4 regions of the Nocardioides sp. P86 genome follow, and region 3 is predicted to be linked to each of the others. Evidence: predicted binding sites of a transcription regulator. Region 3 holds the regulator's gene; each other region holds the start of a gene.
The links. The regulator LexA, encoded in region 3, represses DNA repair genes until DNA is damaged. The targets are predictions, from matches to a motif close to TCGAACANNTGTTCGA.
Positions count from the first base shown of each region.

Region 1: a site for LexA is predicted at 1,403-1,418, ahead of M3673_RS12975 (HNH endonuclease signature motif containing protein). Genes of this name have one in related genera too.
Region 2: a site for LexA is predicted at 1,970-1,985, ahead of ruvC (crossover junction endodeoxyribonuclease RuvC). Genes of this name have one in related genera too.
Region 4: a site for LexA is predicted at 1,982-1,997, ahead of M3673_RS13435 (HNH endonuclease signature motif containing protein). Genes of this name have one in related genera too.

Region 1 is NZ_JAMAYE010000002.1:1,186,574-1,189,858, reverse strand. Features, by position in the region: gene M3673_RS12975 (HNH endonuclease signature motif containing protein) at 1-1,389, opposite strand, end outside; gene M3673_RS12970 (helix-turn-helix domain-containing protein) at 2,165-2,416, opposite strand; gene M3673_RS12965 (helix-turn-helix domain-containing protein) at 2,413-2,634, opposite strand; gene M3673_RS12960 (hypothetical protein) at 2,687-2,971, opposite strand.
Region 2 is NZ_JAMAYE010000001.1:98,942-102,226, forward strand. Features, by position in the region: gene ruvB (Holliday junction branch migration DNA helicase RuvB) at 1-645, opposite strand, end outside; gene ruvA (Holliday junction branch migration protein RuvA) at 695-1,291, opposite strand; gene ruvC (crossover junction endodeoxyribonuclease RuvC) at 1,288-1,923, opposite strand; gene M3673_RS00475 (YebC/PmpR family DNA-binding transcriptional regulator) at 2,064-2,831, opposite strand; gene pdxT (pyridoxal 5'-phosphate synthase glutaminase subunit PdxT) at 2,913-3,285, opposite strand, start outside.
Region 3 is NZ_JAMAYE010000001.1:1,182,489-1,185,773, reverse strand. Features, by position in the region: gene M3673_RS05550 (MXAN_6640 family putative metalloprotease) at 1-1,557, opposite strand, end outside; gene lexA (transcriptional repressor LexA) at 1,691-2,467, opposite strand; gene M3673_RS05540 (LysM peptidoglycan-binding domain-containing protein) at 2,838-3,167, shown strand.
Region 4 is NZ_JAMAYE010000002.1:1,278,047-1,281,331, reverse strand. Features, by position in the region: gene M3673_RS13440 (amidohydrolase family protein) at 1-293, shown strand, start outside; gene M3673_RS13435 (HNH endonuclease signature motif containing protein) at 295-1,968, opposite strand; gene M3673_RS13430 (hypothetical protein) at 2,186-2,734, shown strand; RNA gene ssrA (transfer-messenger RNA) at 2,812-3,182, shown strand.

The DNA of each region.
Region 1 (3,285 bases), on a different contig from region 3:
GTCGATGACGGGTCTCACGAACACCTTGGCGTGGGTGAGCCAGCGGCGCAGGGTGGTGGTGGAGACGACCCCGAGACCTTCGACGACCGCGGTGCCGGGTGGTGGGCCGGTGCGGTCGATCTGGGACAGGTGGCTGGTCTCGTAATGGCGGTGGACCGCTGTGGGGCGCAGGTCGGGTCCGGTGGTGCGATACGGGTCGCCCGCGGGCTGCTCCCCGGGGGTGGGGTGGCTTCGAGACGCTCGCTGCGCTCGCTCCTCAGCCACCGGGGCCGGGGCCTGTCCGGCGTTGGTCTCGTGGTCGTTGCCCGCGGCCTGGCGTCGAGACGCTCGCTGCGTTCGCTCCTCGGCCATCGGGGTCGCTGCGGGGCCTGCGGGCGCTGCTGCAGGGGGCTCGGAGTCGTCCTCGGAACCCGGGGTGGGCAGGTCCCGCGGGTCGGGCGGGGGCTGGTCGGCCGGGGCCTCGGTGGGCGGCGGGGGCTCCTCCAGCGCGGGTCCTTCTCCGCTCATGCGGGTGGCGTCTCGGGCGGCGATGGTGTCGGCGTGTGCGAGGTCCTCGGGGCGCAGGTGGACGTAGACCACCCGCTCCTTCGCAGTCGTGGGCTCCACCGAGTCCAGTGCGGTCAGTCCTTGGGCTCGGTCGGTGATGACGCCGATGGCTCGGGCCTTGCGGACCTCCAACGACTCGACCACGGCTCCGGTCGAGGTCTGGTGGCGGCCTAGCTCGGCGGCGGTGGCGCAGATCAGGTCGTGGAACCGGGTGAGGTCCTGGGTGTCACCGAGCACCTCCAACCACGAGGTGCCCGACGCGGAGCCGCGGTCGACGTCGTGGGTCACCCGGACGTTCCACCCGCCGCGGGCTCTTTCCTCCAGCGCGGCCTGGGCATGGGGGTCGTGCTTCGCGGCGGCCTCGGCGACGAACAACTCGATGCGCCGCGCACCCAGGCTCTGCGCGCGGGGGCCGAGGGCGGCGACCTTGCGGTCGACGTACGCAGCCCCGGTGTCGTTGAGGACCTGGGTCTGGGAGGCGATGCGCCGGGCACGCCAGCCGGGGAGGGTGAGGTCCTCCACCATCGCCCACACCCGGGGCAGGCGGTGGACCAGCTCCATGACCTCCGCGAGGTTGCAGCCGGCGTTGACCGGGGAGATGTCCAGGGCCAGGGCGAGGGGTTCGGCGGCGAACTCGTCGAGGCCGTGGCGGATCATCCCGGGCACCGACCAGGCGTAGGCCCGGTCGGGGTTCAGTGCTCCCCAGCGGGCCATGACGCGCAGGGTGCGACGCTCGGCGGCGCGCACGGAGCGGGCGGTGTCGGCGGCGTACTCCAGGACGTCATCGGCCTCGAGGGACTCCACGTCGACCACGGCGCCGGTGGTGTCGAGGTCGAGGAGCATGCGCCTAGTTTATTCGAACACGCATTCGATGACTAGAGGCAGCGGGTGATCTGTGGAGGGGGTTGCGCTGTCGCGTGAGGGTGGTTTCGAGACGGTCGCTGGCGCTCCCTCCTCAACCACCGGGCACGGTCGCTCCCTGCTCGCCACCGGGGCGCGGGCGCTCCCTGCTCGACACCGGGTCGCGGGCGCTCCCTCCTCAACCACCGGGGTGCTGGCGCTCCCTGCTCGACCACCGGGGTGCTGGCGCCCCCTGCTCGGCCACCGGGGTGCTGGCGCCCCCTGCTCGGCCACCGGGGTGCTGGCGCTCCCTGCTCGACGACCGGGGTGCTGGCGCTCCCTCCTCGACGACCGGGGTGCTGGCGCTCCCTGCTCGGCCACCGGGGTGCTGGCGCTCCCTCCTCGACGACCGGGGTGCTGGCGCTCCCTGCTCGGCCACCGGGGTGCTGGGGACTCCCGCCCGGCCGCCGTGGGCTGTGCGGGCTCGCCCCCGGCGGGGGAGCGGCAGGGCGGGGAATGGCGAGAGGCCCTCCCGGTGAACCGGGAGGGCCTCTCATGGGTGGTACGGCATCAGGGACTCGAACCCCGAACCCGCTGAGTAGGCCGATGGGTTTCATGGCAGGTCATCCGAAATCCTCAATCCCGCTCAACAGAGCCGGATTGAGCACTCTTCTGTCTGCGCCGGTTCACGCCAGATCAGCCTTAGCCATGCCGTATTAGGGGAGTAAACGGGGAGTTTTGGAGGCCGCGCGACAGGCGATCTTGATGTCCCCTGAGCTCAGGCTGTGGTGGCGGGCCATGAGGCCGATCCAACCGGTGAGACGTAGTGCTGGTTCTCGTAGGCGATGACGTCGCTGTAGCGATAAGCGACGCGGCTGCCGATCTTGACGTAGCCGATGCCTTCGCCTTGGTGGCGGAGGTTGGCCAAGTGGCCGGTGCTGACGTGCCACCGGTCGGCGAGCTGCGCCGGGGTGAGGAGGTCGCGTCGCGTTGTGTCGGCGGCGCTGACGTGGGTGCTGTCATCAATCATGCTGACCTGCCCGGGGCTGCGGCGCTGACGAATCGCCGGACTTCGGCAGCGGTGATGTAGAGGCGACCGCATCCCTCGAAGCGGGCCCAGGTGGGGCCGATGCCGCGGCGGCGCCAGTCGCGGACGGTGCGCGACGGGATCTGAACGAGGTCGCAGAACTGGTTAAAGGTCAGCAGGTCGTCGTCGTGCCATTCCCTGGGGATGTGGATGGGCTGCATGTCGTGTCCTTGATGGTTCGGTAGGTGCTCGGGTTGGGGTGCTTGTGTCGGTTCAGCGGGCAGGCCCGGAGCGGTGTGATCCCGAGGGGCGGGGTGCTTCGCGTTCTTCGCGGCGCCATGCCCCTCCGATGCCTGACGGCGGGTAGGTTTCGTCGGCGATGTCGTGGACGACGCGGTCGGCGGGGTGTAACGGGTGGGCGCAGATGTGGGCGGCTTCGTTGCGGGCGGCGTTGAGGTGGCGGTAGGTCTGGACGGCGGGGCTGCGGAGCTCGTCGAGGTGACACCGGGCGGCGTCGACAGCGAGGTCCGGGTCGGTGGTGGCGGTCATGTGGTCCATGCCGAGTAGGTGCGTGTGACGCGACTGGTCGAGGATGGCGCCGAGCTGTGAGGCGACTTGGGTACTGCGGCGATCGCCTCGGCGAGATGACTCAAAACGGTGTCGACCTCAGCCGGTGTCAGGCCGGGCGCCCGGGGCCCTGGGTAGGTCAGCCGGGCGAGTTGTCGGAGGGCGTCTTCGGCGTGGCGAGCGCAGTCGATGAGGCCGACGGGGTCGACGCGGTCGACGTCTGGGGTGGTGTTGGTGTCGTCGCCGCGGCGGGGTGTGGGTGGGTGTTCGGTCATCGGGGTGTCTCCGAGGTCGATGCGAGAGAA
Region 2 (3,285 bases), 1.1 Mb from region 3:
GCGCGGGGTGCCGCGCGAGCGCGAGGCGATCTCGCTGGAGCCGTCGGGGCGCAGCTCGACCCCGAGCAGGCCCGCCGAGCGGCGCACGATGCGGTCGAGCTCGTGGGGCTCGTAGTACTCGAGGTGGGCGGTGAAGCCGAAGCGGTCACGCAGCGGGCCGGGCAGCAGCCCGGCACGGGTGGTCGCGCCGACGAGGGTGAAGGGCGGGATCTCGAGCGGGATGGCGGTGGCGCCGGGCCCCTTGCCGATGACGACGTCGACGCGGAAGTCCTCCATCGCCATGTAGAGCATCTCCTCCGCCGGCCGCGACATCCGGTGGATCTCGTCGACGAAGAGGACCTCGCCCTCGTTCATCCCCGACAGGATCGCGGCCAGGTCGCCGGCGTGGGTGATGGCCGGGCCGCTGGTCAGGCGCAGCGGTGCCGTCATCTCGTGGGCGATGATCATGGCCAGCGTGGTCTTGCCGAGACCGGGCGGCCCCGACAGCAGCACGTGGTCGGGCGAGCGCCCGCGCATCCGCGCCGCCTCCAGCACCAGGCCCAGCTGGTCGCGCACCCGGGCCTGACCGACGACCTCGTCGAGGCTGCGCGGTCGCAGCGCGGCCTCGACCGCACGCTCGTCGCCCTCGGCCTCGGCGGCGGTCAGGGACCCGAAGTAGGCGTCCTCGGCGGCCGCGAGGTCCTCCTCGCGCACGTCAGGCCCTGCTCAGCGAGCGCAGCGCGGCGCGTAGCAGCGCAGCGACGTCGGGCACCGGCCCCGCCTCGGGGGCCACGGCGTCGACGGCCTTCTCGGCGTCCTTCGCCGACCAGCCCAGACCGACCAGACCGGTCGCCACCTGCTCACGCCACGGCTCGGCCGAGGCGGCGGCCGGCGCCGAGCGACCGCCGACGGGCGCGCCGAGGCGGTCCTTGAGCTCCAGGATGATCCGCTGCGCGCCCTTCTGGCCGATGCCGGGCACCCGCGTGAGGGTCTTGACGTCCTCGGCCGAGACGGCGCGGCGCAGGTCGTCGGGCGCGAGCACGGCCAGCACCGCCTGGGCCAGCTTGGGGCCGACGCCGGAGGCGGTCTGCACGAGCTCGAAGCAGGCCTTCTCGTCGTCGTCGAGGAAGCCGAAGAGCGTCAGGGAGTCCTCGCGCACCACCATGCTGGTGGGCAGGGTCGCCGGCTGCCCCACGCGCAGCGACGCCAGGGTGCCGGGGGTGCAGAGCAGCTCCAGCCCCACGCCGCCCACCTCGAGGACGGCGCTGGACAGGCCCACCGTGGCCACCTGGCCGTGCACGAACGCGATCACCTGCTGCTCCTCCCGGCCGCGACCTCGGCGGCCTGCTCCAACGCGCGCCTGCGCGCCTGCTGCTGGACGGCCCGCTGGGCCCTGACCTGGGCGTCGACCTGCGCCTGCCGGTGGGCGCGCGCGCCGCTGGCCCCGACGGCGGCGTCGAGGCGCTGCTGGGCCCCGCCGCGCCAGATGTGGGTGATGGCCAGGGCCAGGGCGTCGGCCGCGTCGGCCGGCTTCGGCGGCGCGTCGAGGCGCAGGATCCGGGTCACCATCGCCCCGACCTGCTGCTTGTCGGCGCGACCGTTGCCCGAGACCGCGGCCTTGACCTCGCTGGGGGTGTGCAGCGCGATCGGCAGCCCGCGTCGCGCCGCGCACACCATGGCGATCCCGCTGGCCTGCGCCGTGCCCATCACCGTGCTCACGTCGGAGCGGGCGAAGACCCGCTCCACCGCGACGGCGTCGGGTGAGAACTCGTCGAGCCAGGCGTCTACGCCCTTCTCGATGGTGACCAGGCGCTCCGCGACCGGCAGGTGCGAGGAGGTCCGCACGACGTTGACGTCGACGAGGGTCAGCGGGCGGCCCACCGACCCCTCCACCACCCCGAGGCCGCAGCGGGTCAGGCCGGGGTCGATCCCGAGCACCCGCATCGCGCCTCCTGGTCCCCGCGCCGGACCTCGGTGGGCCGGCGTCGTGTCGAACATGTGTTCGCAGGCAACGCTACCCACCGCGACCGACCTGCGCCGCGGCGACACGCGGGCCGGGGTGCAGCCTCGGGAGCGGCCTCGGGTCAGGCGTCCTCGAGCTGGGCCATGACGTCGTCGGCCACGTCGAAGTTGGCGTAGAGGTTCTGCACGTCGTCGAGGTCCTCCAGGACGTCGACGAGGCGGAACATCTTGGCCGCGGCGTCCTTGTCGAGCGCGACCTGCATGTCGGGCACGAAGGAGGCGTCGGCGGAGTCGTAGTCGATGCCGGCGCTCTGCAACGCGGTGCGCACCGCCACCAGGTCGGTGGGCTCGGAGACGACCTCGAAGGCCTCCCCCAGGTCGTTGACGGCGTCGGCGCCGGCCTCGAGGGTCGCCTCGAGCACGTCGTCCTCGGAGACGGTCTTGCCCTCCTGCTGCGCGGGCACCACGACGACGCCCTTGCGGTGGAAGAGGAAGGACACCGAGCCCGGGTCGGCCAGCGAGCCGCCGTTGCGGGTCATGGCGGTGCGGACCTCCATGGCCGCGCGGTTCTTGTTGTCGGTGAGGCACTCGATGAGCATCGCGACGCCAGAGGGGCCGTAGCCCTCGTACATGATCGTCTGGTAGTCGGCACCGCCGGTCTCCGCACCGGAGCCGCGCTTGACCGCGCGGTCGATGTTGTCGTTGGGCACCGAGGACTTCTTGGCCTTCTGGATGGCGTCGTAGAGCGTCGGGTTGCCGGTGGGGTCACCGCCGCCCATGCGGGCCGCGACCTCGATGTTCTTGATCAGCTTGGCGAACATCTTGCCGCGCTTGGCGTCGATCGCGGCCTTCTTGTGCTTGGTGGTCGCCCACTTGGAGTGCCCCGACATGCGTTCCCTCTTCCCGTCCGTCCACGCCCTGCTCCCGGCGCACCGGGGCGGTCGTGCTTGTCGAAGTGCTGCGCCGGCCGGTCAGCGCTCCCGGACCAGGTCGAGGAACAACCCGTGGATGCGGGTGTCCTCGCCGACCTCGGGGTGGAACGAGGTGGCCATGAGCGGGCCCTGCCGGACCGCGACGATCCTACCCACGGCCGGACCGTGCGCCACACGCGCGAGCACCTCGACGTCGTCGTCGACGGCCTCCACCCAGGGCGCCCGGATGAAGACGGCGTGCACCGGGGAGTCGAGGCCGGCCACGTCGAGCGGGCCCTCGAAGGAGTCGACCTGGCGCCCGAAGGCGTTGCGGCGCACCGTGACGTGCAGCCCGCCGAGGGTCTCCTGCCCGGGCGCGGCGTCCTCGACGCGGTCGGCCAGCATGATCATCCCCGCGCAGGTGCCGAGCACC
Region 3 (3,285 bases):
CAGCGTGACCTCGACGTAGGAGGTGCGGGCCGAGGAGAAGCCGACCCGGGTGACGGCGTCGCCGGCGCGGTCGAGCCGCAGGACCCGGGTGGAGGGGGTGCCGGAGGTGGGCACGACGGTGACGACCGCCGCAGAGCCGCGCGTCGGTGACGGCAGGTCGAGGGACAGCCGCAGCCGCCAGCCGCCCCCGAGGCCGGCGCCCGGGGTGAAGCGCTGGCTGGCGCTGCTGAGGTGGTCGAGGTAGACCCGCTGGGCGCCCACGGAGCGCTTCGAGCCCGTCAGGGTCGTGCGCTTCCACAGCGGGGTCTTGGGGTAGGACTGCGCCCTGCCCTCGGCGTAGGCGCGGCCGGGACGCAGGTTGGCGTCGGCGAAGCGGGCGAAGGACTCGCTCAGGGACACGTCGTGCTGGCGGCGCAGCACCTGCTCGACGGCCTGGGTGGAGTACTCGTCACGGTCGCCGGCGGCGGCGCCGGCGCGCTCCCAGATCGTGCGCACCAGCACGGGCAGTCCGCCGACCGCGGCGGGGTGGCGCTCGGTGAGGTGGCGGAAGAAGATCCAGTCGCCGTAGACCGCGAGGTCCTCGTCGCGGTCCATCGACTGCCGCGGGTGGGAGAGCGGGCTGTCGGCGAGGTACTGCACGTTGTCGTCGACGGAGTCGAAGAGCTCGTCCTCGGCCCAGGTGGCGGTGGCCTCGATGAGCCAGCCGTCCTCGCCGGCGTCGTAGGCGTACTGGACGGCGTGGAAGTACTCGTGCGCCGCGGTCACCTGGAGGTTCTCGGTCGGCAGGTTCGTGGGGAACTGCCCGGTGCGGTAGTCGTTGTCGAGCACGCAGTAGGCGGGCACGTCGCGCGCGTCGTCGGGCACGTCGTCGTCGGAGGTGCAGTAGCCGTAGAAGCCCATGCTGCCGACGTCGCCCAGGTAGACGTCGGTGCGGGCGTCGCCGCCCTTGGCGCCGTCGGGCAGCGGCGTGCGGTAGCCCGCGCCGGCGTAGGTGTCGTGCACGTCCTGGAGCGTCGAGAGTGCGAAGTCGACGTAGTCCGGGACGCCGTTGCCCGCACCACCGGCGCCCCCGCTCGCGTCCTTGGCCGGCACGTTGTTGCCCGAGGCGCCGCCGACGACGTAGTGCACGCACAGGTCGTCGGTGCAGATGCGCCGCACGGCGTCGCCCTCGTAGTCGAGGTAGCCGTCACCGCGCCTGTCGGTCGGCCGGGCGAGGTAGGCCGCGGCCTCCGCGCGGTCGTCGGGGGAGAGGGCGTCCATGCTCAGCGCGAGGTCGCGCAGCGCACCCGTGAGGTCGGCCTCGCCGGCCTGCGCCAGGGTCTGCTGGGCCTCCGCGGGGCTGGTCGCCGGGTCGACCAGCGTCTCGACCACCTGGAGGGCCGCGAGGGCCTGCTCGTCCGGCGTCCCGGTCTCGTCCGGGCCCGGCAGTCCAGGCATCCCCGGGAGCCCGGGCACCCCGGGGAGGTCGACCTGGGGGGCTGCGACGGCCGTGCCGGGCAGGACCGGGACGCACAGGGCGCCCGCGAGGAGCAGGGCGGACAGGGGACGAAGGCGCACGTCGGGCACTCCAGTGGGTCGAGGGTTCCGGCTGTCCGTCCAGGCTCTCACGGGTCGCCGACACGCACGCCGGCCCGCCCTCCGTGGGGGAGGACGGGCCGGCGCCGGGTGTCCCGGGTGGGTGCGCCTCGGGCTAGACGCTGCGCAGGACGGCGGTGACGACGCCCAGGATCGTGGCGTGGGTGCCGTCGATCGGGTCGTAGGCCTCGTTGTGCGGCATCAGCCAGACCTGGCCGTTCTTGCGCTGCAGGGTCTTCACGGTCGCCTCGCCGTCGATGAGGGCGGCGACGATGGTGCCGTTGTCGGCGGTCTGCTCCTTGCGGATGACGACGTAGTCGCCGCTGCAGATCGCCGCGTCGATCATCGAGTCGCCCACGACCTCGAGCAGGAAGAGCTGCCCCTCGCCGACGAGCTGCTTGGGCAGGGGGAAGACGTCCTGCACCTGCTCCTCGGCCAGGATCGGGCCGCCGGCCGCGATCCGGCCGACGACCGGGACGTAGGTGGCGGCCGGCACGGAGTCGCCGACCCCGGTCTCGTCGTAGCCGCTCTCCTCGGCCGCCGAGATCGACCGGCGTGCGGCCATCACCTCGGGCAGGAAGACCTCCAGCGCCCGGGGGCGGTTGGGGTCGCGCTTGAGGAAGCCCTTCTCCTCGAGCACCTTGAGCTGATGGGCGACGCTCGAGGTGCTGGTGAGGCCGACCGCGTTGCCGATCTCGCGCATGCTCGGCGGGTAGCCGCGCTTCTCGATCGCGTCGCGGATGGTGGCCAGCACCCGCAGCTGCCGCGGCGTGAGGCCGGTGGCGTTGGGCGCGCCGTCGGGCAGCTCGGTCACCGTGCCGTCCGCCGTGCCGCCGGTCGGGCCCTGCGTGGGACCGCCCCCGGTCCGCCCCCGGGTGTCCTTGGTCGCCATCGTCTGCCTCTCCGCTGGTCGGTGCCACCGATCGGTGTCGCTGGTCGCCCGGTCGGGCGATGTGCTCACCATGCCAGGAGGCCCCGAGGGTTTCAAACACCTGTTCGAACGGCGTGTCGGACCGTCCGCGCCGCTCCAGGGCAGCAGGTCCGGGCCTCCGTGTCGGGCCGGCGGTCGAACAGATGTTCGCTCGACCCCTTGTGCTGTTCGAACGCGTGATCTAACGTCGTACACATGTTCGATCGAACGTGTGGTCGAGCCGGTGCGCGACGGCGGTCCTCCAGGACTGTCGGTGGTCACCACTAGACATCACCTCGTCCACCTCGAGCTCCACCCCACGGCTGACCGCCCCCTTCCCCAGGAGGTCCCCATGAGCACCACGATCCAGCACCCCGCCGCATCCCGTGTCGCCACGCACCACGTGCGGCTGACCCGGCGTGGGCGACTCGTGGTGTTCACGCTCTCGCTCCTGGCCATCCTCGCCGTCGGCGTGTGGTTGGCCGCCGGGTCGGTGGCCACCTCCCAGGCGCAGCCCACCGAGGTGATCGTGGTCGGCACCGGCGAGACGCTGTGGGACATCGCGGCCGACGTCGCCGACGACGGTGACGTGCGCTCGACCATCGCCGAGATCCAGCAGCTCAACGACCTCGACGGCGGCATGGTCGCCGCGGGCCAGCGTCTGCGCATCCCGCTGGCGTGACCTCGGGCGCCGTCGTCGGCGCCCCCATCGACATCACCGGTCGCCTCGACCCCGGCCGGTGAGCAGCGGGGAAAGTGCAGGAGGGCGGGCCCCACCGGGCCCGCCCTCCTCTGCCGTC
Region 4 (3,285 bases), on a different contig from region 3:
CACACCTCGGGGCGCCGGACTACCTCGACTTCGCCGACCTGGCCGCGCGCCACGAGCGGGTCCACCTCGACACCACCATGGTCTTCACCGACTTCTGGGACACCGACTACCCCGACGGGCTCACCGAGCGGCTGCGCGACCTGCAGCCCCGGGTGCTGCTCGGCACCGACTTCCCGACCATCCCCTACCCCTATGCCCACCAGCTGGAGTCGCTGGCCCGCCTCGACCTGGGCGAGGACTGGCTGCGCGACGTGTGCTGGCACAACGGGATGCGGCTGCTCGGTCCGGCCTGAGTCACCCGGCGCGGACGAGGGTGGTCCAGCCGTGGGGGTTGGTCCAGGTGTAGGTGCCGTCGGGATGCCGGTGGTAGCTCCAGGGTGGGCTGCCCTTCGAGCCGGTCGTCTTCAACCGGTGGTGGTGGCGGCACAGCGGCGCGAGGTTGGAGGGGTGGGTCTGGCCGGGCTTCCCGCCGTGGTCGAGGGGTCGGTAGGGGGTGATGTGGTCGAGGTCGCAGCGGCGTGAGGGCACGGTGCAGCCGGGGAACACGCATCGGGGGTCGCGGATGGTGACGTGTTCGCGCATCCAGGGTGGTGGGTCGTGGCGGTCGACGGCGCCGGCGGTGGTGGGGTCGAGGTCGATGACGGGTCTCACGAACACCTTGGCGTGGGTGAGCCAGCGGCGCAGGGTGGTGGTGGAGACCACCCCGAGGCCTTCGACGACTGCGGTGCCCGGTGGTGGGCCGGTGCGGTCGATCTGGGACAGGTGGCTGGTCTCGTGGTGGCGGTGGACCGGGGTGGGGCGTAGGGCGGGTCCGGTGGTGCGGTAGGGGTCGCCCGCAGGCTGCTCGTCCGCAGGGTGCTCGTCCGCGGGCTGTTCGTCGGTGGCCGGGGCTTGGCTTCGAGACGCTCGCTGCGCTCGCTCCTCAGCCACCGGGGCCGCCGCGAGGCCTGCAGGCGCTGCTGCAGGGGGCTCGGAGTCGTCCTCGGAATCCGGGGCGGGCAGGTCCCGGGGGTCGGGTGGGGGCTCCTCGGCCGGGGCCTCGGCGGGTGGCGGGGGCTCCTCCGGCGCTGGTTCTTCCCTACTCGTGCAGGCTGTGTCGAGGGCGGCGAGGGTCTCGGCGCGTGCGAGGTCCTCGGGGCGCAGGTGGAGGTAGACCACCCGCTCCTTCGCCGTCGTGGGCTCCACCGAGTCCAGTGCGGTCAATCCTTGGGCGCGGTCGGTGATGACGCCGATGGCGCGGGCCTTGCGGACCTCCAGCGACTCCACCACCGCCCCCGACGAGGTCTGATGGCGGCCGAGCTCCGCGGCGGTGGCGCAGATGAGGTCGTGGAAGCGGGTGAGGTCTTGGGTGTCGCCGGTGGCCTCGAGCCAGGAGGTGCCGGAGGCGGAGCCGCGGTCGATGTCGTGGGTCACCCGCACGTTCCACCCACCGCGTGCTCGTTCTTCGAGGGCGGTCTGGGCGTGGGGGTCGTGCCTGGCGGCTGCCTCGGCGACGAACAGCTCGATCCGTCGTGCCCCCAGGCTCTGCACGCGGGGGCCGAGGGCGGCGACCTTGCGGTCCACGAACGCGGCCCCGGTGTCGTTGAGGACCTGGGTCTGGGAGGCGATGCGTCGCGCCCGCCAGCCGGGGAGGGTGAGGTCGTCGACCATCGCCCAGATGCGGGGCAGGCGGTGGACCAGCTCCATGACCTCGGCGAGGTTGCAGCCGGCGTTGACCGGCGACATCTCCAACGCCAAGGCCAACGGCTCAGCCGCGAACTCGTCCAGGCCGTGGCGGATCATGCCGGGCACCGACCACGCGTAGGCCCGGTCCGGGTTCAGCGCACCCCAGCGGGCCATGACCCGCAGGGTGCGACGCTCGGCGGCGCGCACCGAGCGGGCGGTGTCGGCGGCGTACTCCAGGACGTCGTCGGCGTCGAGGGACTCGATGTCGACCACGGCGCCGGTGGTGTCGAGGTCGAGGAGCATGCGCCTAGTTTATTCGAACAGACATTCGATGACTAGTCTGCCGGTGGATCTGTGGAGGGGGTTCTGCTGTCGCGTGAGGGTGGTTTCGAGACGGTCGCTGGCGCTCCCTCCTCAACCACCGGGGACGCTGGGGCTCCCTCCTCCACCACCGGGGACAGCGGGTGGGACAGTGGGCGTGGGGCGTCGTACCGCGCCCTGACCCGATCCGAAGGACACCATGACCTCCCGCTCCGCCGTGCGCCGCACGCTCGCCCTCGTCCCCGCCGCCGTCATGGCGCTGTCGCTGACCGCCTGCGGCGGGTCCGACGACTCCGTCGAGCCGGAGGGCGACGCCAGCGCCTCCACCTCGGAGTCCTCCTCCGAGGACGCCTCGGAGCCCGCGGGGGACTCCGGCGACGACTCCGGCGCCGAGGCGACCGGCCAGGACTACGTCGACCTCATCACCGTGCTCTTCGAGCAGCAAGCGCCCGAGGGCGGCTACGACTCCGCGGAGGACTTCAACGCCCAGGCCGACTTCCCCGAGGGCGTGTCGGTCGGCCGCTTCGAGAAGACCGACCAGGAGGTCTGCATCCAGGACACCGACCCGGCGATCGCGCTGGTGTTCTCGGTCAACGACGCCCGGGTCGGCCTGCTCGAGGGCTCCTGCGACGACGGCGAGGAGCAGGCCGCGGTCGTCTCCAGCGGGGGCAACGAGACCGAGCTCGAGGGCGACGAGGACCTCGCGACCCCCGTGCGCGACTACCTGCTCGAGGGCACGGGCGGCTGAGCGGCCCCGCGCCCGACGCCGCCGGGAACAACCGGCGGCGCGGGCGCGCTAGGATGGACGAGCACCACAACTCAAGAGGGGCTGATCGGTTTCGACTTGGGACGTTAGTCCCAGGGGAAGCGGGTCGAGGAGCCAGCGTCATCTCGTAAACGATCGCTGGAAACCAATAACTGCCAACGCTAAGCGCAGTTCCTTCGCTCTCGCCGCCTGAGCGGTGATCGAAGCGTCAGACCGGGCATCCGTCTCCGTCCCGGACCCTGGCGTCATCTAGGAGACTTGCTGCTCAACTCCTGTCAGGGGGGTTGATCGGGACTCAATCCTGACTGGGCCTGTCGGCGACGCGTCTGCGCGAGCGCCGGGGCCGAGAAAAGCGACATCGCAGACTGCACCCGGAGAAGACCTGGTTCGACGCTCGAGGACGCGGGTTCGATTCCCGCCAGCTCCACCACGAGGGGTTCCTTGAAATCGCCCGGAACTGTTCCCTGAAATGAGGAGCGGTTCTGGGCGGCTCTTGGGCCTGCAACGACGAAGGACCCTGACCGGTCGGTCAG